Regions from separate parts of the Mesorhizobium sp. B2-2-4 genome, predicted to be linked through region 2. Evidence: predicted binding sites of a transcription regulator. Region 2 holds the regulator's gene; each other region holds the start of a gene.
What was found. The regulator PhoB, encoded in region 2, activates phosphate uptake and scavenging genes when phosphate is short. The targets are predictions, from matches to a motif close to TGTCATNNANCTGTCAT.

Region 1 (5,885 bases), 570 kb from region 2:
CGCCGCCGTCCTCCGATATCTCGATGATATGGCCGAAGGCGTTGTCGGCGCGCGGGTTGGCGGCGTCGACCTGGTCGGCCTTGCGCTTGGAATTGTTGGTCAGCATGACATAGACCTTGCCGTTGACACGATTGGGCTGGATGTCCTCGGGGCGGTCCATCTTGGTGGCGCCGAGCAGGTCGGCGGCACGCCGCGTCTCGATCAACACGTCGGCCTGGCCGGCAAAGCCGTTCTCGGCCGTCAGCGGGCCCTGGCCGAAGACGATCGGCAGCCATTCCACCGTACCGTCCGCGGCGAATTTGGCGACATGCAGCGTGCCGTCATCGAGCAGGTTCATGTTGGCGGCGCGGTCGTCCGGATCGAAACGGCCCGCGGTGACGAATTTGTAGACGTACTCGAAGCGCTCGTCGTCGCCGAGATAGAAGACGACGCGGCCATCCTTGGCGATGATCGATTCGGCGCCTTCATGCTTGAAGCGGCCCATTGCGGTGCGCTTCCTCGGCGTGGATGTCGGATCGTTGACGTCGACCTCGACGATCCAGCCGAAACGGTTGGGCTCGTTCGGCTCCTTGGCGAGGTCGAAACGATCGTAATGCGCGCCCCATTCATAGGCGCCTTCCGGAATGCCGAGGCGCTTGTAGTTGGCGGCTTCCTTATGGCCTTCCGGCAGTTCACCGGAGAAATAGCCGTGGATGTTCTCCTCGGCCATGACATAGGTGCCCCAAGGCGTGACGCCGCCGGCGCAGTTGTTGAATGTGCCGATGACCTTGGTGCCGGATGGGTCGGCATTGGTCTTGACGCGGTCATGACCGGCGACCGGGCCCGACAGCGCCATTTCGGTGTTGGAGGTGATGCGGCGGTTCAACTTGCCGTCGCGCACCACCTGCCACTTGCCGCCTTCCTTGCGGATCTCGACGATGGTGCCGCCATGTGCCGCCATCTCGACATCGACCTGCTCCTTCGAGAGCGGCGCGAGTTCGGCCGCCTTCTTGCCGTCCTTCTCGACGATCCTGACGATGCCCGGGAACATCAGATGCGGATTGGTGTATTCGTGGTTGACGACCAGCAGGCCATGATCGGCGGAGCCATCGATCCCGATATAGCCGACATAGTCATTGTTGTAGCCGAATTGTCTTGCCTGGGCCTCAGCCGACTGCCTGGCCGGGTCGAACTCCGGCGAATCGGCAAACAGCGGATCGCCCCAGCGCAACAGCACGTCAGCATCGTAGCCCGGCGCGACATGGTGCTTGTCGTCGATACCGGCTTCGAGTTCCTCGAACGAGAAGGCGGAGCCCTCGGCGGCACGCGCATCGTCGGCGGCCACGAGCGCCAGCGGGCTGACGGTGGCGGCGATGGCCGAGACGGCCAGCGAGCCCTTGAGGAAGGCGCGGCGGGAAAACCGTTCGGCGATGATTTCGCCCATGGTGCTGTTGTCGGTGGGGTTGGTCGCCGGACCGTTGCTTTCCTCAAGCAGGCTGGTGCGGAATCGGGCGTCGGGCGAGCGATGGTCGGTCATGGGTCTGCCTCTGGCTGGATGGCTGGAGCGTGTCACGCGTTTCGACCCCTTATAGACGATCGGTCACACTTTCGTGACATTCGTGCACCCGCCAGCTGACCGCGAACCTCGCGCCACATTCGGTTTGAAACTCGGACCAAGGTCCTAAACCGATCGGGCGAAGGTCCGGATTGCCGCGGCATCGGTCGTGGGCCACTTACACGAACACGCCATGTCGCCGATGGTCGCGTACCTGCACGAGATGGCCCTTGAATTCGCCGGCCCGATCAAGTGAGGGACTGATGCGCAGCTCGATCATGGCTCATTGTTGCTGGCTGGCCCTGAGAGCAGTGCCGGCACTGGCGCTGACCATAGCCCCCTATCACCTCGATTTTCACGGTTCCGCCGCAGGCATTGTCGCGTCCAGCGCCCAAGCCAAGCCTGGCGGGAACAGCGGCAATGGCGGTGGTGGCGGTAACGGCAATGGCGGCAATGGCGGCAATGGAAATAACGGCGGCGGCAACAATGGCAACGCCGGAGGCAACAATGGCAACGCTGGCGGCAACGGGAACAATGGCGGCGGCAACAACGGCAAGGGGAAGGGTGCCAACAGCTCCGGCAAGCATGTGAACGCAACAACCGGCGATCGTGTCGAAATAGACGACAACAAGATCGTGGTGCAGCACCCTAACGGCTTCGGGGAAGAGATCGAGAAGGGTCGCTTCAAAATGACCGACGCTCTGGGCCGCACGATCGTCGAGCGCCCTGCGACGGCGGCGGATATAAGCCGCCTCAAGGGGTTGTAGAGCGGGCAATAGGCATCGCCCGCTTTACGTGTCACCTCCGCCGCCCCCCGGCGGAGGTGACCTTGTCGCTCCGGCCCCGTATAGGGGCCGTCTTTTTTTGCCCTGGACCGTTCCGCTGCTGCACCGCGCTTCAGGTTTTCATTTATGCGTGTCGTTATCCCAAACCGGGGATCCCTTGCGGCCGACCAGGATTAGCTGCCGGCCCGATCCCGCGCTTCGCGCATCAGCAGCGCCGCCTCGGTGCGATTGCGGACGTTGAGCTTGGACAGCACACCGGTCATGTGATGCTTGACCGTTTTTTCCTGCAGTGCCAGCCGCAGCGCCACTTCCTTGTTGCTCAGCCCTTCCGCCACCAGCTGCAGGATCTCGGCCTCGCGTCCGGTGAGCTGACGCAGACGATCCGTCCTGCCGTTGGCCGGCTGCAGCGATTGCAGGTCCGAAAGCAGGCGGGCCGACAGGGTCGGCGACACATAGGTCTCGCCGGCCGCTACACCATTCAGGATTTCGGCCAGCATGCGCGAGCCGACCCCCTTCAGCACATAGCCGCGCACACCGGCGTTCAGCGCCCGCGCCACGTCGGCATTGGCCTCCGAGACCGTCAGCATGACGATCTTCTGTCCGGGATTGGCACCCAGTATGCCGGCCACCGACGCAAGGCCGTCACCCGGCATGCTGATGTCGAGCAGCAGTATGTCGGGCTGCAAAGTCGAGGCGATGCGTTCGGCATCCTGCGCAGTGGCGCCCTGGGCCACCATTTCGAAGCCGCCGATCTCCGACAGGCTGCGGGTAACGCCTTCGCGAAACAGCGGGTGGTCGTCGACAATGGCGACACGGATGGTACCGATCATGGTTGATCCTCGACGGCTAGCGTAATCATCAATCGTGTTCCCTGTGGCCCGGTCGTGGTCTCGAACTGGCCACCAATGCTTTCGATACGTTCCCTGATGCCGGCGAGCCCCAGGCCCTCGGCTCGCCTCGGGTCGAATCCGGGCCCGCCATCCGACACTTCAACGAAGAACTTGCCGCCTGTCATCCCGGCCTTCACCTCCTGATCCTTGCCCTGCCCATGACGATAAGCGTTGTTCAGCCCCTCCTGGACGAAGCGATAGATGCTGATCTTCTCCGAAGCGCCCAGTTCGGGCAACTGCCTGGATAGGGTCAGCGCCACGGAACTGCGGGTCCTGCGTTGATGCTCGTCGACGGCAAGACGCAGAATGTCGCCGGTCGCGGCCGTTTCTATCTGCGGCAGGACGAGGCCGTTGCAGATGCCGCGGATTTCACGCATCGCGTCGTCCAGCGCCATGCGGATCATGGCGATCTCGGCGTTGCGGCTGTCGCTGGAGGCACCCTCGCCGGAAATGGCGGGGCTGTCCACACGCAGCGCCGCCAGCGCGACGAGCTGAGCCGGCCCGTCGTGAAGGTCGGCGCCGATGCGACGCAAGTATCGTTCATTGAGCGCCGTGGCACGGCGCGACGCCTGCTGGACGCGCAGGCGCAGCGCCCGGTTTTGCGAAACCAGCGCCTGCAGCTCGGAGACCTGACCCTGCAGAACGCCGCGCTGCTTGTCGATGGTGCGGCTGCCACGTATGACGATCCCCGACAACAGCAGCAGCGCCGTCAGCGTGGCGCCGGCCACGATCAGCCAGCTCGACAGCAAGGCGGAAGCCAGAGCCGCCTGGAAATCGTCGGCGATCTCGTAGAATTCGGTGACGGCGACCACCTCGCCCGACCAGGGTTCGCGGACTGGATTGTAGATTTCCAGCAGCGGCACGCCCGCGGCCCTCTCCTCCTTGTCGTCCTCGTCGCCTAGCTCGTTGAACTCGGCGACGACATTCCCGGCGAAGGCGGCACGCAGGTTGGCGCTCGGGCCGAACTGCCGGCCGATCAAGGCCGTGTCCTTCGAATACAGCACCGTGCCGTCCCGACGCCACAACTTGAAGGAAAACAGCCGTTTGCCGAGCGCGCCTTGGCCGAGGGTCTCGTCAAGCGCCCGTTTGACGGCGTCATCGAGCTGATGGTTCGTGCGCAGATCGGGGAGCAGCGGAGCGATCACACTGTCGACATAAAGGGCAGTCGTGGCCGCCGAATTGTGGAGCACGCTTTCGCGGATTTGCGCGGTGACCCAGAAGCCGACCACCAGCATCACCGCAAGCAGCCCGAAGCCGCCGGCAATGATGAACTGCAGCGCCAGCGTAAGCCCGTTCCAGCGCCGCGACAAGGTTTCGAGAAATCGCACGCCACGCTCCTCGCCCCCACCCGCAGGGGCAGGGTAGTGGCCGCGACTTTGGCGCTTCGGTCCTGCCGACACAAGAGCCTGGTCCCACGGCAGCTGCTTGACGTCCCGACGCGCTTGCGAAACAAGGCACGGACGACCGGCATCAATATCGAGGGCAGGGTGAGTTTTTCGGGGTTACTTCAGCTCGGTCTTTCGACCGTGATCTTTCTGCTGGCGGCGGCGGCCGCCAAGCAATGGGGGATGGCGCCCAGCCTGGGCAAGATCGTGCTGACGCTTGCGCTCTATTCGCTGGGCAACCTGATCATGCTGCGGCTGATTCGCGAGTTCGGCATGTCGGTGTCGTTCAGCCTGTCGGCCGTCATCCAGCTGGTATCGGTCAATCTGGTGGCCCTGATATTCTTCGGCGAGCGCATCAATACGCTGCAAGCGGCCGGCATCGTGCTGGCGATTGCCGCCGTGGCGCTGATCACGCTCGGGCCCTATGTGCAAGGGCGATGACCGGCAAACCATGGTTGCGAAACGAGGTCCGATGAGAACTGCGGCAAAGGCTCTGCTGAGCCGGGTCGAATTCCCGGTGCTGCTGGCCGGCCTTGTCGTCGCCGCCGGCCTGTGGGGCTTCGTGGAGTTGATGGAGGTGGCACGGGCCACCACGCCGCACGCCTTCGACGCTGAAATCATGCTTGCCTTCCGCCAGGCCGGCCAACCCGGTATCCCGATCGGCCCGCCATGGATGGAAGGGGCGATGCGCGACATCACCAGCCTCGGCAGCACCAGCGTGCTGGTGCTGATCACGGCGGCGACGATCATCTATCTGCTGTTGATCCGCAGGCCCGGGACCGCGCTTCTCATCTTCGTCGCCGTGGCGGGCGGCCAGATGCTGTCGAGCCTGCTGAAGCTCGGCGTCGACCGGCCGCGGCCCGAGCTCGTCTCGCATCTGGTCAACGAGACCTCGCTTTCCTTCCCGAGCGGCCACGCGATGCTTTCGGCGGTGACCTATCTCACATTGGGCTCGCTTGCGGCGCGCTTCCTGCAGGGCCGGACGACGAAGATCTATGTTCTGGCGCTCGCCGTGCTGACGACGGTGCTGGTCGGCATCAGCCGCATCTATCTCGGCGTCCACTGGCCGTCGGACGTGCTGGCCGGCTGGTGCGCGGGCTTTGCCTGGGCCATGCTGTGCTGGTTGGCGGCAAGGGTCCTGCAACGGCGCAGGGTGGTGCGTGACGACGTCTGACGACGCTCGACCGGGAAGCGGTCAGATCAGCCGGTTGATCAAGTGTCCGCAGCCCGTTAGCAGAAGGACCACCGATACCAGGCATGCCGATGTCGTCAATGTCTTGAAAATGGTCAA
Region 2 (5,885 bases):
TGGTGATCGCAACCGGGGTCAGGAACAGCGATTTGACGGTGTTCCCACCGGGCGTTGTGAAGTCCTTGACGCCGGCGATATCGGTCATCTTCTTGCCGTCGGCCAGCTGCGAGGCGATCTCGGCGGCATTCTTGCCGAGTTCACGCGCGTCCTTCCACACCGACACGGTCTGCGTGCCGAGCGCGATGCGGTTCAGCGCCGCGTGGTCGCCGTCCTGGCCCGAGACCGGAACGGTACCGGCCAGGCCTTGAGCCGTCAGCGCCGCGACGACGCCGCCGGCAGTGCCGTCATTGGCCGCGACGACCGCGTCGACCTTGTTGTCGTTGGCGGTCAGGAACTGCTCCATGTTCTTCTGCGCATTGGCCGGCAGCCAGCCATCCGTATAGGCTTCGCCGACATTCTTGATCTTGCCGCTGTCGATGGCGTCCTTGAGCACTTCCATGGAGCCCGAGAACAGGAAATCGGCATTCGGATCGGCACCCGAGCCCTTGATGAAGACGTAGTTGCCTTCCGGCTTCACCTTGAACACTTCGCGGGCCTGCATGCGGCCGACTTCCTTGTTGTCGAAGGTCAGATAGAAGACGTCCTTGTTCTCGATCAGGCGGTCATAGCCGACGACCGGAATGCCTTCGTCGAGCGCCTTCTGCACCGCCGGGCCGATGGCGGAGGCGTCCTGCGCCAGGATGATCAGCGAATTGGCGCCCTGGGAGATCAGGCTCTCGACGTCGGTGAGCTGCTTGCCGGGATTGGACTGGGCGTCGGCGGAAATATACTTGTCGCCGGCGGCTTCGATCGCCTTCTTCATGGCGGCCTCGTCGGTCTTCCAGCGCTCTTCCTGGAAGTTCGACCAGGAAACGCCGATGACCTTGTCCTTCGCCTGCGCGACCGACGCGAGCGTCAGCGACATGGCGACACCCGCCAGGATGGCGGCTGTGAATCTCTTCATCTTAATCCTCCCTGCGCCGCGTATGGCGCGACCAAACAGGCCCGTAGGCCGGCACAAAGGCTCTATTTTTTCGAGCCTCGAAAAAACACTGGTCCATCGTCGGAACGCTGTCAACGTCGATTCTGATGTATTTTGATGTCCTCGTGAATTTTTTTCGAGCTCCGGAATAAATAATGACAGCCAAGGCCGGTTCTGCCAGTATTTGACGGTCGTCGGGATCCTGGGGAGAGAACGCGGCGACGGGGAGGATGCGAGAAACATGTCGGTCGGAATCCGCCACGACGATTTGCGCCGACGCAACCGGGCGATGGTGATCGCGGCCGTGCGCCGTGCCGGGCAGCCCTCGCGCACCGAGATTGCCGCGACCACCGGGCTCAGCCATTCCACCATATCGGCGATCTCCTCCGACCTGATTGGCGAAGGCATCCTGGCGCAGAGCAAGCCGAGCGAGGCCGGTGCGCTGAAACGCGGCCGGCCGCAGGTCGGCCTCAGCCTCAACCCTGAAGCCGCGGCGGTGATGACCGTGGTGCTGTCGCTGAATTTTCTCTCCGTCGCCGTCATCGACTATGCCGGCCAGGTGATATCTGAAGAGCAGCGCCGGCTGGACACGCTCACCCTGTCGCGCGAGGCGCTGATCGGCGAATGCGTGGCCATCGTCAGGCGGCGGTTCGAGGATCCCGACCTCGACGTCGGCAGCATCGCCCGTATCGCGCTGGCGATCCAGGGCATCACCGACACGGATGCGCGCACCATGCTGTGGTCGCCGATCACGCCGCAGACCGACATCGCCTTCGCCGACATACTGGAGGCCGAGTTCGGCATTCCCGCCACCATGGAGAACGATTGCAACATGATGGCGGTGGCGCTGCGCTGGCGCGATCCCCAGCGCTACCGCGACGACTTCATCGCCATCCTTTTGTCGCACGGCATCGGCATGGGCTTGGTGCTGAAGGGTGAACTGTTCACCGGCACCCATTCATCCGGAGGCGAGTTCGGCCACATGATCCATCGCCCCGGCGGGGCGCTCTGCCGCTGCGGGCGGCGCGGCTGCGTCGAGGCCTATGCCGGCAACTATGCCATCTGGCGCAACGCGAGGCAGCTTGGCGAGGACACCGAGCCCGTCGACGTCAGCGACGCCGACATGCGCACCCTGGCGGCCTCGGCGCGCGAAAAGGACGGGCCGGAGCGCGAAGCCTACCGCAAGGCCGGCGAGGCGCTGGGTTACGGCCTTGGCAGCCTGTTCGCGCTGATCGATCCGGCGCCGGTCGCCATGGTCGGCGTCAGCGCCGCCGCCTTCGACCTGATCGAGCCGGCTCTGCGCGAGGCCATTGCCCAGACCGCCGGCGGCCAGCACTCGAAATCGATTTCCTTCGACACCGAGCCGAACGAACTGCCACTGATCCGCGAGGGCTGCGCCATGCGCGCGCTGACCTTCGTCGACCAGGAGATTTTCGCGCCGGGGGCACAGGCGAAATCAGGCGTGGGCGAGAACGTTGCGTGACATATCCCTAGTCTTCGCGAATCGCATACCCCGCGCCCCGAATGGTGCGGATCACGTCAGGCATGCGGCCATTGTTGACCGCCTTGCGCAGCCGGCCGACATGCACGTCCACGGTGCGCTCGTCGATATAGATCGTTTCGCCCCAGACATTGTCGAGCAGTTGGCTGCGCGAGAACACGCGGCCGGGATGTCGCATCATGAATTCGAGCAGGCGGAACTCGGTCGGCCCGAGCCGGATCTCGCTTTTCTTGCGGTAGACCCGGTGCGATTCACGGTCGAGCACGATGTCGCCGACCTTGAGCACGCTGGACAGAACTTCGGGCTTGGCGCGGCGCAGCAGCGCCTTGACGCGTGCCATGAATTCCGGCGTTGAGAACGGCTTGACCAGATAGTCGTCGGCGCCGGTGGAGAGACCGCGCACCCGGTCGCTTTCCTCGCCGCGCGCCGTCAGCATGATGATCGGCAGCCGCTCGGTCTCGGGCCGCATGCGGAGACGGCGGCAGAGCTCGATGCCGGACACCGCCGGCACCATCCAGTCGAGCACAAGAAGGTCAGGGACATTCTCCTGCAAGCGGATCTCGGCTTCGTCGCCGCGCGTCACCACCTCTACCTGATAACCCTCCGATTCCAGATTGTAACGGAGCAGCACACCCAGCGGCTCCTCGTCCTCCACCACCATGATGCGTGGCGCGATCATCGACTGGTCACCCCTGCCGTCAAGCCGCTGGCGCCGACATCGCCGTCTCGTCCTGCTTCGGGCGATTGGCGGGCAATTGCGTGCCGGTCAGCACATAATAGGCATTTTCGGCAATGTTGGTCACGTGATCGCCGATGCGCTCGAGATTCTTGGCGCAGAACAAAAGATGCGTGCAGGCGGTGATGTTGCGCGGATCCTCCATCATGTAGGTCAGCAGCTCGCGGAAGACCGACGTGTATTTGACGTCGATGCGTTCATCGTCGGCGCGCAGCTTGGCAAGTGCCGCGGCATCGCGCGCCGCATACTCCTCGATCACGCCTTGGACCTGGATCAGCACAAGCTGCGCCATGGCGTCGATGGAGTGCGACAGGTCGCGCGGCGTGGCGGCAAGGCCGACGGTGCCGACGCGCTTGGCGATGTTCTTGGCGAGATCGCCGATGCGTTCGAGATCGCCCGCCATGCGGATCGAGCCGACGACATGGCGCAGATCGTCCGCCATGGGCTGCCGCTTGGCGATCAGGGTGATGGCGCGGTCGTCGAGTTCGCGCTGGCGCGCATCCATGATCGCGTCGTCGGAGACGACGCGCTGGGCGAGCGCGTTGTCGGAATTCAGGAGCGCCTTGGTCGCGCCGCCGACCATCGATGAGGCGAGATCGCCCATGTCGCGGATCAGCCTGCTGATCTGTCCGAGATCTTCGTCAAAGGCTGCGACTGTGTGTTCGGCCATGATCTTGGTCCTCGTATGCCTGGGATCAGCCGAAGCGGCCGGTGATATAGTCCTGCGTGCGCTTCTCGCGGGGCGACGTGAAGATCTTCTCGGTGCGGTCGAACTCGACCAGCTCGCCCAGATACATGAAGGCGGTCTGCTTCGACACGCGCGCCGCCTGCTGCATGTTGTGGGTGACGATGACGATCGTATAATCGGCCTGCAACTCGTCGATCAGCTCCTCGATCTTGGCGGTCGACAGCGGATCGAGCGCCGAGGCAGGCTCGTCCAGCAGGATGACCTCCGGCTTCACCGCCACCGTGCGGGCGATGCAGAGGCGCTGCTGCTGGCCGCCCGAAAGGCTGAGGCCGCTGGCGTTGAGCTTGTCCTTGACCTCGCTCCACAGTGCCGCGCGCTTCAGCGCCTGCTCGACACGGCCGTCCATCTCCGCCTTGCTGAGCTTCTCATAGAGCCTGACGCCGAAGGCGATGTTCTCGTAGATCGACATCGGGAACGGCGTCGGCTTCTGGAACACCATGCCGATCTTGGTCCTGAGCAGGTTGAGATCCTGCGAACGGTCGAGGATATTCTGGCCGTCGAGCAGCACCTGGCCCTCGGCGCTCTGCCTCGGGTAAAGCTCGTAGATGCGGTTGAAGACGCGCAGCAGCGTCGACTTCCCGCAGCCCGAAGGCCCGATGAAGGCGGTGACGCTGCGCTCGGGCAGCGACAGGCTGATATCCTTCAGCGCCTTCGACTGGCCATAGTAGAAATTGAGGCCCTTGACCTCGATCTTGGCTTTCTCGACCGCGACTTCGGGCGTATTCAACTCGGTGGACAACATCGGTTTCATCTGTCCTCTCTGCGTCCGGTAAGGCTGCGGGCGAAGATGCTCAGCCCGAGAACCGTAAGGGTGATTATGAGTGCGCCGGTCCACGCCAGCTGCTGCCATTCCTCGTAGGGGCTGAGAGCGAACTGGAAGATGGTGACGGGCAGGCTGGCCATCGGCGCATTGAGATTACTCGACCAGAACTGGTTGTTGAGCGCCGTGAAGAGCAGCGGCGCCGTCTCGCCGGAAATGCGGGCGATGGCCAGCAATATGCCTGTGACGATGCCCGACAGCGCCGCACGGTAGGCGACCGAGCGGATGACCACCCAGCGCGGCGCGCCGATCGCGGCGCCGGCCTCGCGCAAGGCGTTCGGCACCAGGTTGAGCATGTCCTCGGTGGTGCGAACGACGACCGGGATGACCAGGATGGCCAGTGCGACGGCACCGGCGATCGCCGAGAAATGTCCCATCGGCCGCACCAGCAGCTCGTAGACGAACAGGCCGACGATGATCGAGGGTGCCGACAGCAGGATGTCGTTGATGAAGCGCACGACGGTGGTGAGGCGCGAGAAGCGGCCATATTCGGCCATGTAGGTCCCAGCGAGGACACCGATCGGCGTGCCGACGATGACGGCGATGACTGTCATCATGATACTGCCGTAGATGGCATTGAGCAGGCCGCCGGCATCGCCGGGCGGCGGTGTCATTTCGGTGAACACAGAGAGCGAAACACCCGACAGGCCCTTATAGAGCAGTGCGCCGAGGATGAGCGCCAGCCAGGCCAGGCCGATGCCCGCCGCCGTGACGCATAGCGTCATCATCACGGCATTCCTGCGCTTGCGTCGATTGTGAAGCGATGTGGCCGTCGACATCGGTCAGGCTCCCGTGCGGCTGTCCATGCGCAGCAGCATGTAGCGCGCAAGGGCAAGGATCAGGAAAGTGATGACGAACAGGATCAGGCCGAGCGCCACCAGCGAAGACGTATAGAGATCGCCGTCGGCTTCGGTGAACTCGTTGGCGATGGTCGCCGAGATCGTCGTGCCGGGCGCGAACAGCGAGCCGCTGATGCGGTGGGCGTTGCCGATGACGAAGGTTACCGCCATGGTTTCGCCGAGCGCGCGGCCGAGGCCGAGCATGACGCCGCCCATGATGCCGACGCGGGTATAGGGGATGACGACGCGGCGCGTGACCTCCCAGGTCGTGCAGCCG
Region 3 (5,885 bases), on a different contig from region 2:
TGGCGGAAGGACCTTCCTCGTGCGCATCGACCTTGATGGTCAGGAAACGCAGCACGTCCTCGGACAGGCCCATCTGGCGCTCCATTTCGTTGAGCGCTGCCGGCGGGCAGTCAAGATCCATCAGCGTGTAGTATGCCTTCCGGTTCTTGTTGACCCGGTAGGTGAGGGACTTCAGTCCCCAGTTCTCGACCCGGCCGACGGACCCGCCATTGGCGGAGATGACGCCCTTGTACTGTTCGACAAGCGCATCGACCTGCTGCTGCGAGAGGTCCTGCCGGGCAAGAAACACATGTTCGTAAAGAGCCATTATGTCTTTTCGCCTTTCTTCGTTTCTCTCCCGGTTCCCGGCGGCAAAAGCCTCTGCAACTTCTCTGACCCGCCAGGAGCGGGGAAGAAAGGAGCATGACGAGACGGTCGAGAGCGGAGACACGGGAGGCGGAAGCGCTTCTGGCTTCACGCGAAGGTTTTCGAAAACCTCCGGCCCTCCGTTCAGCCCCCAGCTGGGACCGGCAGATTGGCGGCGTCTATATAGCAATCCACGTGGAAGGCAAGAGCAGGCGGCAATCCCGGATGTCGCAGGGCCGGAAAACCGGCATGTGCGGCGATAGGACTCCGTGGTTCCCGGAAACCAGGCCTTAACCACCATGACAGGTTGTATGGGGTTGCGGCCCCGGCATCAACCGCCGATTCATCATGTCTGGCGCAAAAAGCGGCATCCCGCTGTCAGCAACGGGCTAGGCATTTCCGGGGGTAAGGATGCTTCTCAAGAAATTCTGGCGCTCGAAAAGCGGCAACTTCGCGCTTTTGCTCGGGATCGGCTTGCCGGCCATCCTGTCGGCGGTGGCCTTCGCAGCCGATGTCTCCACCATCATGCGGGCCAAGAGCAACCTGCAGAATGCGCTCGACGCGGCAAATCTCGCCTCCTCGCATCTCGGCGATCTGGACATCACCCGCACCGACGCCTTCAACCGCTATTTCCAGGCCAACGTAGCCGGACATGGCGAACTCACAAATGCGCGGGCCACGTTGACGGTCGACAGGGGCGTCAACTTCGTCAAGACGAAGGCCGTCGCCTCGGCTGACGTCGATTTGAACTTCGCCTTCCTGCTCGGTGAGAGCAGGCACATCGTGGTCGATGCCTCGGCGGTCGAATCGAACAACCAGCTCGAAGTCGTGCTGGTTCTGGACAACACCGGCTCGATGGCCGGCGCCAAAATTGCTGCCCTCAAGACAGCGACGGACAATCTGCTCAAATATCTGGAAGCGGCGCAATCACCGACGCGCAAGGTCCGCGTGGCGCTGGTACCCTTCGTCACGGCTGTCAATGTCAACGGCGACGGGTTCGACCCGTCCTGGATCGACATGGACGGCAAGTCATCCACCAATGGAATCAATTTCCCCGTCATCAACGACAAGCGTCCCAATCATATGGCGCTGTTCAGGCAGTTGATGAAAGATCCGGCCTCTGCCGCCAAATTGACGGGGTGGAAGGACGGCAAGGGGGAGGATACGGGTTGGAAAGGCTGCGTCGAGGCGCGGCCTGGTGTCCTTAATATCGCCGATACGCCGCCTGATCCACGTTACCCTGACACTCTGTTCGTGCCTTATTTCGCGCCGGACAGTCCGGGAAAGGGGACGAGACCTTCCAGCGGCTATTCAAACGATGCCTATCACTACAACAATTCCTTTATCGACGACGCCCCTGATGAGGCCAAACTTGCTCGGAATGGCGGACTGAATATTCTCGGAATAGACCTGAGCGGCTTGCTTGGAAGTGCTGCCGGGCTTTTGCGGGGTGATCTTGAAACAGTCGCCAAATATGTGGCGCCGCAGAACACCGCCATTGCCACCGCGGTCACAAACGATCCAAACGCCTTGCAATTGACGGTGGGGCCAAACCGGTCCTGTCCCTCGCCAATCGTCCCCTTGACCGAAGACTTTACAAAACTTCGCAACGAGGCCGCCAAGATGCTTGCATGGGCGGGGTCCGGCACCAATGTTTCCGAGGGCCTGGCCTGGGGCCAGCGGGTGTTGTCGCCGGGTGCGCCATACGCCGAGGGTACGCCTTGGAAGACGCCTGGGGTGAGCAAGATCGTCATGTTGCTCACCGACGGCGAGAATGTCGTCTACGGCGCCAGCAACGAGACGACCAAGTCAGACTATACGTCCTATGGTTTTCTCGCGGGCTCAACCTATGGCGCTGCCGGTCGGCTTGGATCGGACAATCAGACCACCGCCGCGCGCAATGTCGACGGATGGACCAAAAGCGTCTGCACGCAGCTGAAGAAGCAGGGCGCCGAAATCTACACGATGGTGCTGCAATCCGACACCGCCGCCAACCGCACGCTCTACAGCGCGTGCGCCTCGGATCCCAGCGACTACTATGCCGTCAACGATCCAAACAAATTGCCGAACGTGTTCCAGCAGATCGCCAACAAATTCTCGAAATTGCAACTGACGAATTGAACGCTCGACCCCGCTGGGCGGCATCCTGGAAGGATGCCGCGAATTTCAGCTCATATGGGCGACGACCTTGTCCACCGTTTCGGGGAAGAAGTCGGGCGCCGCGTGGCGTTTGCCGAACATCATGTCGTATTGCAGCAGCCGGAAGTCGCGGATCGCCGGGTCGATCTGCTTTTGCCGCGCCCAATCGGGCGTGGCTTCTCCCGCCGGCGTCAGCAGCAGATTGCGGTCGACCACGCGGTAGCGTTCGCGCATCTCGCCCAGGAAGCCGGTATAGTAGGGGTGGGTGATGCCGGCCGTTTTCAGGATGTGATAGGGCAGGAAGGCGGGACTGACGGCGCCCATGTCCTTGGCAGGGCCTGTGCGGTTCGACCAGATGACCAGTGGCGTCTGATGATGCTCCAGCGCCGCCTCGGCGGAAGCCTCCTTGCGCGGCGCGACATTGTCCTTCATGAACCCGGTCTCTACATAGACCGGCCCAAGCGGCGGCAGATGGTCGCCGAAGAAGGCGATGACGGTGGGGCGAGAGCGTTTCTTTGCCCATTCGACCAGGCGTTCGAGACCGCGGTCCGCGTCGGCCGAGCCCTCGGTGTAACTCAGCAGCGATTCACGCGCCCATTGGCTGATCGGGGCCTGCACGGTGTGGGTCGGATTATAGTAGCGGTTCGGCTCGTAAGGGCCGTGGTTCTGCAGGCTGACGGCAAAGAAGAACACCGGGGCATCGCTGGCATCGGCCTCGCTGATGATCTCGTCCGTCATCGCCGCGTCGGATGCCAGCGGCCCGCGCTTTTGCATCGGCGGCAGCGTCTCTTCCGATCTGAAGTCGTCGAAGCCGAAATCGGCATAGACCGCGCCGCGGTTCCAGAACCAGTTGGTGCCCGGATGGATGGCGCGCGCCCTGTAGCCCTCCCTCTTCAGGAAGGTCGCCAGCGACGGCGTCGGCGTGCGCACATATTGCTGGTAGGGGATGCTGCCGGCCGGCAGGAAGGCGTTGGAGAAGCCGGTCAGTGCCTCGAACTCGATATTGGCGGTCATGCCGCCGAATTCGGGTGAGAACATGGAGCCCGAACGCAGCGCCCGCACGTTGGGGATCGGATCGGGCGTGATGGTGACCCCGGGCAGCTTGGTCGGATCCCAGAAGGATTCGCTCATGACGACGATGATGTCGGGCTTTTCCTGGGGCACCGAGGCGGTCACCTGCGGCCTGTCGATGGCCGCGATCGCCTTTTCCGAATAGCCTGGCGGCGCCGAGACATGCGCCATCGGCACGTTCAGCGCGAAGGCGAGCGCAAAGCCGTTGGAGGCGTAATTTTCCTTCTGGTCCCACATGATCGGGATGATCTGCAGCCGGTCCCGGGTCCAGGAGAAGGTGGCATAGTCCATGATCGAGACGAAGAAGGCGAGCAGCGGCACGGCCAGCGTCAGCCGGGCGAGACGGCCCTTGCGGCTGAGTATGGGCACTTTTCGACGCCAGACCCGCCAGCCATAGATGAGCAGCGACAGGCCGGCGACGATGCCGACAATCATGGCAAGGGCAGTCATCGGACGGTCACGCACCAGAAGCGGCAGCAGCGCCACGATCTGGCGGGAGTAGAGGAAATCGGTCGGGTAGAGGGGATCGCCGAGATAATGCGATTTCTGGTGACCGATGAAAGCCAGCGAGAGCGTCAGCGGCGCGACGATCATCAGGCTTTGATAGCTGCGGCCGAAAACGGCATCGAGGCCGACCAGAACCAGTGCGAACACCACGATCGTGGTCCAGCCCGGCTTGAGCGGCTGCAGGAAGAAGGAAACCGTGCCGGCGAAGTCGCCGCGCACGATCAATTCGATGGCGAACACCAGGACGGCCGCGATCAGCAGGCTGGTCAGCCCATAGCGTATGGTCGGCCACTTCCGTCCCGGCAGGTAGCCGGTGGAAGGATCGTCTTCCAGAAACTGTGGCGCGGCTTTGCCTGCGCCTTTCGAAATCCTAGCCACTTTAACTTCCCCACCCAGCGACAGACCCGTCACTCGATTGTCATGGAATTGTCACGCAAAGCTAGCGCCTGTGGCGGAAATAAGAAGAGCCAGCAAACGATTCGTGAGCGGTTTTCATCAGGAGTGATCGCCAAAAAGCCTTTTGGAACAGGCACTCGGCCGGCAAAGCTGCCAAGGGGCCGGGTCGAACCGGGCTTGACTTGGCAGGCCGCGTTGCGTCACAGGCAGGAAAATTCGTGTATCAGGCAAGCAGAACCGAGCTTTGGGAGCCCACACATGGCCGTTGCATTCACCTTTCCGGGACAAGGCAGCCAGGCTGTCGGCATGGGCAAGGACCTCGCCGATGCCTTCCCCGAGGCGCGTAGGGTTTTTAGCGAAGTCGACGACGCGCTCGGCGAAAACCTGTCGAAGCTGATCTGGGAAGGGCCGGAAGAGACGCTGACGCTCACCGCCAACGCGCAGCCGGCGCTGATGGCCGTATCGCTGGCCGCGATCAGGGCCTTGGAAGCGGGCGGCTTCTCGCTGAAGGACAAGATTACCTACGTCGCTGGCCATTCGCTGGGCGAATATTCGGCGCTTGCCGCCGCCGGCTTCGTCTCGGTTGCCGATGCCGCCAGGCTGCTGCGCATCCGCGGCAATGCCATGCAAGCGGCGGTGCCCGCCGGCGAAGGCGCCATGGCGGCGATCATCGGACTGGAGCAGGCCGATGTCGAAGCCGCCTGCGCCGAGGCTGCCAAAGGATCGGTCTGCCAGATCGCCAACGACAATGGCGGTGGCCAGCTGGTGATTTCCGGCGCCAGGGCAGCGGTCGAACTGGCTGCCAAACTGTGCACGGAAAAAGGCGCCAAGCGAGCGCTGATGCTGCAGGTCTCCGCGCCCTTCCATTCGGCGCTGATGGCGCCCGCCGCCGAGATCATGCGCGAGGCGCTGGCCGGGGTAACCAAGAACGCGCCTGTCGTGCCGCTCGTCTCCAATGTCACGGTCACTCCGACCAGCGATCCCGAAATCATTGCGCGCCGTCTGTTCGAACAGGTGATCGGCCGCGTGCGCTGGCGCGAGACAGTGGAGTGGTTCGGCGCGAACGGCGTCACCACGCTCTATGAAGTCGGCGCGGGAAAAGTGCTTTCAGGGCTGGCCCGGCGCATCAACCGCGAAATCGCCACGGCATCGGTCGGTTCCGCGGCCGAGGTCGAAACCGCACTGGCGGCGCTCGGGTGAGGCGCCGCGACTGAATTTGACGAACTCACGAGGTTTGGCATGCCTGTCTCAATCCGTCTTTCTGCCGAAATCGAACAGCGCCTGGACTCCTTTGTCGCTAGGACAGGCCGCAGCAAAGTTGATTGTTTGTGCGAACTCATCCAGCGCGGCCTGGACGATGTGGAAGATTATGACTTGGCGGCCGAAGCTGCAGGACGCATTGGGCGAGGGGAAGAGGATATTATGAA
Region 4 (5,885 bases), on a different contig from region 2:
CGGTCAAGCAGCGCTGAAAGCTCCAGCACCTTGGCGGTCGAACGAACCCTGCTGTCGATCTCGTCCTTGGGCGTACCGCGATTGCGTAGCCCGTAAGCCATGTTGTCGTAGACTTTCATATGCGGATAGAGCGCATAGTTTTGGAACACCATGGCGATGTCGCGCTCGGTCGGGCCGATCGTGTTGACGATCTTGCCGTCGATAGCGACCGTGCCGGAAGAAATGGTCTCCAGCCCGGCGATCATCCTCAAAAGCGTGGACTTGCCGCAGCCGGACGGCCCGACCAGCACACAGAGTTCCTTGTCGGGAATGGCAATGGAGACGCCCTTCACGGCTTCGACGCCGCCGGCATATACTTTCTTCACGTCCCTCAGATCGACCGTCGCCATCGGCTTCTCACTTTTCGGTGTCGACCAGTCCGCGCACGAACCAGCGCTGCATCAGCACCACAACCAGGATTGGCGGCAAGATTGCCAGGATCGCCGTGACCATGACCAAATGCCATTGGGTGTCGGCATCGGCGAAGGAGACCATCTTCTTCAGTGCGATGACGATGGTGTTCATATCGTTGCTGTTGGTGACCAGCAGCGGCCACAGATACTGCGTCCAGCCGTAGATGAAAAGAATGACGAACAGCGCCGCGATATTGGTGCGCGACAATGGCAACAGGATATCGAAAAAGAACCGCCATGGACCGGCGCCGTCGACGCGCGCCGCCTCGACCAACTCGCCCGGGATGGTCATGAAGAACTGGCGGAACAACAACGTTGCGGTGGCCGAGGCGATCAGCGGGATGATCAGTCCGGCATAAGTGTCGATCATACCGAGGTCGACCATTACCTTGTAGGTCGGCAGGATGCGCACCTCGACGGGAAGCATCAGGGTGATGAAGATCAGCCAGAAGAAAGTCATGCGCAGCGGAAAACGGAAGAAGACGATCGCATAGGCCGACAGGATCGAGATGAATATCTTTCCGACCGCAACGCCGAGCGCCATGATCGTGGAGTTGAGGAGCAGCCTGCCGACGCCGAGCCCGCCGATGCGGCCGACGCGGCCGAACAGCGCCTCGCCGTAATTGTTCCAGAACTCGCTGCCCGGCCGGAAAGGCAGTGGCGGCCTAAGGATGGTTTGCAGCGTCTGCGTCGAGGCAACGAAAGTGTAGTAGATCGGAAAGGCCACGATCAGTATGCCGAGGATGAGCACGGCATGTGCAAGGAAAATGCGAAACGGGGATTGACCGATCATCGCGCTCCTCAGCCGTAATGAACCTTCCGTTCCACGTAGCGGAACTGGATGGCGGTGAGCGCGATGACGATGACCATCAGGATGACCGACTGCGCCGCCGAATCGCCGAGGATCAGATTGACGAAGCCGTCATTGTAGACCTTGTAGACCAGTGTCTCGGTGGCCTTGCCCGGCCCGCCGCCGGTGACGGCGTGGACGATGCCGAACGTGTCGAACAGCGCATAGACGGTATTGACGACCAAAAGGAAAAACGTCGTCGGCGCCAAAAGCGGGAAGACGATGGTCCAGAAGCGCTTGGTTTCGCCGGCGCCGTCGATCGCCGCCGCCTCGATCAGCGTTTTCGGCACCGCCTGCAGCCCGGCGACGAAGAACAGGAAATTATAGCTGATCTGCTTCCAGGCGGCCGCCGCCACCAGAAGGATCATGGCGTCGGTGCCGTTGAGCAGCGGATCCCAGGCGACGCCCAAACGTCTCAGCAGATAAGACAGCGAGCCGATCGATGGATTGAACAGGAACAGCCACAGCATGCCTGCAATCGCCGGCGCCACCGCGTAGGGCCAGATCATCAGCGTGCGGTAGAGGCCTTTGCCGCGCACCACCTTTTCCGCCATCACGGCAAGGAGCAGCGCCACGCCCATGGCAACGATCACGGTCGCGAGCGAAAACACCACTGTGACCTTGATCGAGTTGAGATAGGCCGGGTCGGCAAGCACCTTGCGGAAATTGGCAAACCAGACGAACCTGCTCCTCAGCCCGAACGGGTCCTGCCTCAGCATCGACTGGTAGAGCGCCTGCCCGGCCGGCCAGTAGAAGAACACCAGCGTGATGGCAAGTTGCGGCGCCACCAGGAGGTATGGCAAGACTTTGTTGGGAAAGACGACGCGCGGGGTCAATGCGCCGCTCCGGCGTGGAAAGCCGAGCGGCACTCTACGGCGCTCACCGCTGCCCTGCCGGGCATCTCCCCTTCTTGGAGGAAGATTGGCAGTTCCTGCGGCAGCTGCCATTCTCCAGCTTTGACAATCGCCGAAAACGGTCGCGACAGCCAGTCTCCCCCCTTCAGGGGGAGATGCCCGGCAGGGCAGAGGGGGGCCTCGTAGAGCAAGGACTATAACTCGATAGGTTCGGACGCGCCCTAATTCCCCAGCGCTTCCTTGATCGCCGCGTTGCCACGCGTGACCGCATTGTCGAGCGCCTGCTGGGCGGTTTCCTGGCCGGCAAGCATCTTTTCGAACTCCTCGTTCTGGATGTCGCGCACCTGCGGCAAGTTCGGCAACCGCACGCCCTTCGAATTGTCGGTCGGCGCCTTGCCCGTCATCTGCAGGATCGGCGTCTCGCGACCGGGATTCTTGTCGTAGAAGCCGGACTTTTTCGTCGCCTCATAGGCGGCGAGCGTCACCGGCAGGTATCCCGATTTCTGGTGCAGATATTCCTGCACATCGGTCTTGGACAGATAGGCGAAGAAAGCCGCGACGCCTTTGTACTCCTCGTCGGACTTGCCGCCGAAGACCCAAAGGCTGGCACCGCCCGGCGTCGTGTTCTGCGGCGCGCCCTTGGCGTCGCTGTCATAGGGCAACTGGCCAATGCCGTAGTTCATGCCCGACTTGACGATGTCGCCTAGGCCGCCCGAGGATTCGGTGAAGATGCCGCATTCGCCGGCGAGGAATATCTGCTTGGCTTCGGAGGTGCGCCCGCCATATTTGAAGGTGCCGTCCTTGGCCAGATCGGCGAGCGCCTGGAAATGTTTGACGAAGATCGGCGAGTTGATCTTGAGTTCGACATCACCGCCGGCCAGGCCATTCTGCTGCGTGGCCCACGGCACATCGTTCCACGCCGCGAAGTTTTCCAGGTGTATCCAGGTCAGCCAGGTCGAGGTGTAGCCGCAAGCGGCGGCGCCGCTCGCCTTGATCTTTTTGGCATCCTCCCACACCTCGTTCCAGGTCTTGGGTGGGTTGTTCACATCGAGCCCCGCCTTCTGGAAGATGTCCTTGTTGTAGTAGAGGATCGGCGAGGAGGAGTTGTAGGGGAAGGACAGCATGGTGCCGTCCGGCGTCGAATAATAACCGACGATGCCTGGCAGATACTGGCTCTTGTCAAAGTCCATCCCGGCGCCGGTCAGCACCTCGGCCACTGGCTTGATCGCGTCCCGGGCCGCCATCATCACGCCGGTGCCGACATCGAACACCTGGATGATGTCAGGCGACTGGCCGGCGCGATAGGCGGCGATGCCGGCATTCAGCGTTTCGGGATAGGTGCCCTTGAAAACCGGAACAATCTGGTAGTCGCCCTGGCTGGCGTTGAAATCCTTGGAAATCTTGTCGACGACCTCTGCGTTGGCGCCGGTCATGGCGTGCCACCAGCTGATCTGCGTGACGGCGAAGGCGGAGGTTGTGGAAAGCAGGGTCACGGCGACACCGGCCGCGAAGCCAAAGAACTTCATGTTTCGTCTCCCGTTCTCATTGCTTGTCATTGGCGAAAGGGGCACTCCCGCAATGGCACTATGTGTCGTTCGCGCGCAGCGGACAACGGTTTTGTTGCGGGCAGGCGCACTTCATGTCCGGCTAAAGTAGCGTTCACTTCCGGATGAAAGTGACCCGGAAAAGGATTGCATAGCGGCTTGCTGCTTGAATTGATGTACCAGGGACCTGTCTCGAGACGGTCAGCGACCTCACCGACGAACGGCGTCTAACAGCACATGACAACGCTGACATGACAACGCTGAAAAAGGCGTCGGTTTGCTCGGTCGATGCGTGGAAATTCCCGTCCCGCGCTCAGCCTGACGGATTTGACATCGGCCAATCAGTCTGCTGGCCGGGAATGGGTCTGCCGCCGCTCAGTTCTGCTGCCGCTGGGTTCCAGAAGCGCGCGGCAAGTAGAGATGCAGGCTTGTTCCCTGACCGATTTCGCTATCGATTCGGACATGCCCACCGGATTGCTTGATGAAGCCGTAAACTTGGCTTAGCCCGAGTCCCGTACCCTGCCCTTCCGATTTTGTTGTGAAGAACGGCTCGAAAACGCGCGCCAGGGTGTCCTTGCTCATTCCACAGCCGGTATCGCGTACAGTCACGCGAACAAATGAAGCCGCCGCTGAACGCAAATCCTCCAGATCATTTGGAAAATTGCTGGTCTCAATCGTGAGGGTGCCACTGCCTTTCATTGCATCTCTGGCGTTCACCGCAAGGTTAAGAACGGCGATGTCGAGCTGGTTGGCATCGATAAGGATAGGGTCCAAGGCTGGATCCAGATTGCATTGCACCCGGATACCGCTCCCCAACGTCCGTTCCAGCAGCGTCGTCAGCCCCTTGATACGTTCATTGAGATCAATCTGTTCCGGGGCCAGGGATTGGCGTCGCGAAAAGGCAAGCAGTTGCTGTGTTAGCGCTCCTCCATTTTCGATCCGCCTGAACATCTCCTCGACCAGCAGAGTGACTTTCTCATCCGCAGGATATTTAGCGATCTGTTTCTCCAGAAGCCGAAGGCCAGACCCGAAAACGGCGAGTAGGTTGTTGAAGTCATGGACAATGCCAGCTGCGAGGCGTCCAATGGCTTCGAGCTTTTGTGACTGGCGTGCGTTTTCTTCTCTTGATCGCTGGGCCGAGACATCGCGCAGGCTGGCAAGCAATGCGGGCCTGCTGTCCCAGGTAACCTCGACCGTACGCATTTCCACTTCTGCCGGCTTGCGGCCGGAACGGTGAACGGTGATCTCGGCGATCTCTCCGGAGACGACCGGACGGCCGAGCGGAACGTGGAGGAGTTCGTCAAGCGGCTGTCCAAAAATTACGGCTGCCGCAGGATTGGCATAGAGCACTGTTCCGTCCAAATCGACCACCAGCATCCCGTCGGCGGTATTTTCGATCAACTGGCGAAAGCTGAGCTGGCTGATGCCAGCCGGAGATGTATCTCCGGGCGATTCCAGCATTTCGGCGGCGTTTTGCGCCGTATTCAAGGCGCTCTTCATGTCGACGTGTTGTCCACGGCGGAGTCGCCGAACACATCAGGCGCGCTGTCAAAGGGCTTTCCAAGATGCATACCGCCACTGTCGATGGTGAAGCGCCGTATCTGTTTGTCGTGTTCGCTGCCGCGCATTTTCAGCACCATCATGCCGCGATGCATGAATTCTTCCTGCTGAATGTAGCGCAACAGAATGATCGAATCGGTGAGTGTGGAAATATGCTGCTCGCTAGCGCTCTGGCCTCCGACAAGCGATTTGTTGGTAGCGGTGCAAAGGCCGGCAATTTCGCGCTTCTTTATGAAGGAGGTGACGCTGATCAAGAACTCACGAAACCCGGTTTCTGGAGCGATGCGCTCCAATGCCGACAAGCTGTCGATTGCCATGCGATCGGGTTTGAACTCCGCCACCAGTTCGCGGATCATCAGAAGGTGATCCGGCAAACTCTGCGCTTCCGGATAAAGGCAGACTACCTTCAGGCGACCATCCGCCTCCATCGCTTCGAAATCGACGCCCCAGCTACGCGCGTTGCGGAAAAGCTGGCCGCGGCTCTCCTCATAGCCGACGAGCAAGGCGCGTTCGCCCGCAGCCACTCCGCCCGCTAGAAAGTTGGTGACAAGTAGAGTCTTTCCGGTGCCTGTGGCTCCACTGACAAGGGTTACGCTGTCGCGAAAGAACCCGCCGCTGCACATTT

Region 1: FJ959_RS03465 (PhoX family phosphatase) is a predicted target of PhoB. The motif match lies at 1,579-1,595, and genes of this name have one in related genera.
Region 3: FJ959_RS29080 (LTA synthase family protein) is a predicted target of PhoB. The motif match lies at 4,479-4,495, and genes of this name have one in related genera.
Region 4: ugpB (sn-glycerol-3-phosphate ABC transporter substrate-binding protein UgpB) is a predicted target of PhoB. The motif match lies at 3,941-3,957, and genes of this name have one in related genera.

What each region holds. Positions count from the first base shown of each region.
Region 1 covers NZ_VFWB01000001.1:654,481-660,365, reverse strand. Annotated here, with positions in the region: gene FJ959_RS03465 (PhoX family phosphatase) at 1-1,516, opposite strand, end outside; gene FJ959_RS31535 (hypothetical protein) at 1,798-2,301, shown strand; gene FJ959_RS03450 (response regulator transcription factor) at 2,493-3,149, opposite strand; gene FJ959_RS03445 (sensor histidine kinase) at 3,146-4,537, opposite strand; gene FJ959_RS03440 (hypothetical protein) at 4,697-5,035, shown strand; gene FJ959_RS03435 (phosphatase PAP2 family protein) at 5,067-5,768, shown strand.
Region 2 covers NZ_VFWB01000001.1:84,566-90,450, forward strand. Annotated here, with positions in the region: gene xylF (D-xylose ABC transporter substrate-binding protein) at 1-946, opposite strand, end outside; gene FJ959_RS00420 (ROK family protein) at 1,206-2,447, shown strand; gene phoB (phosphate regulon transcriptional regulator PhoB) at 2,455-3,144, opposite strand; gene phoU (phosphate signaling complex protein PhoU) at 3,164-3,871, opposite strand; gene pstB (phosphate ABC transporter ATP-binding protein PstB) at 3,897-4,700, opposite strand; gene pstA (phosphate ABC transporter permease PstA) at 4,697-5,548, opposite strand; gene pstC (phosphate ABC transporter permease subunit PstC) at 5,552-5,885, opposite strand, start outside.
Region 3 covers NZ_VFWB01000016.1:82,671-88,555, forward strand. Annotated here, with positions in the region: gene rpsF (30S ribosomal protein S6) at 1-307, opposite strand, end outside; gene FJ959_RS29075 (pilus assembly protein) at 757-2,466, shown strand; gene FJ959_RS29080 (LTA synthase family protein) at 2,512-4,440, opposite strand; gene fabD (ACP S-malonyltransferase) at 4,717-5,658, shown strand; gene FJ959_RS29090 (CopG family transcriptional regulator) at 5,698-5,885, shown strand, end outside.
Region 4 covers NZ_VFWB01000015.1:60,605-66,489, forward strand. Annotated here, with positions in the region: gene FJ959_RS28290 (sn-glycerol-3-phosphate import ATP-binding protein UgpC) at 1-389, opposite strand, end outside; gene ugpE (sn-glycerol-3-phosphate ABC transporter permease UgpE) at 397-1,245, opposite strand; gene ugpA (sn-glycerol-3-phosphate ABC transporter permease UgpA) at 1,254-2,138, opposite strand; gene ugpB (sn-glycerol-3-phosphate ABC transporter substrate-binding protein UgpB) at 2,378-3,682, opposite strand; gene FJ959_RS28315 (ATP-binding protein) at 4,076-5,200, opposite strand; gene kaiC (circadian clock protein KaiC) at 5,197-5,885, opposite strand, start outside.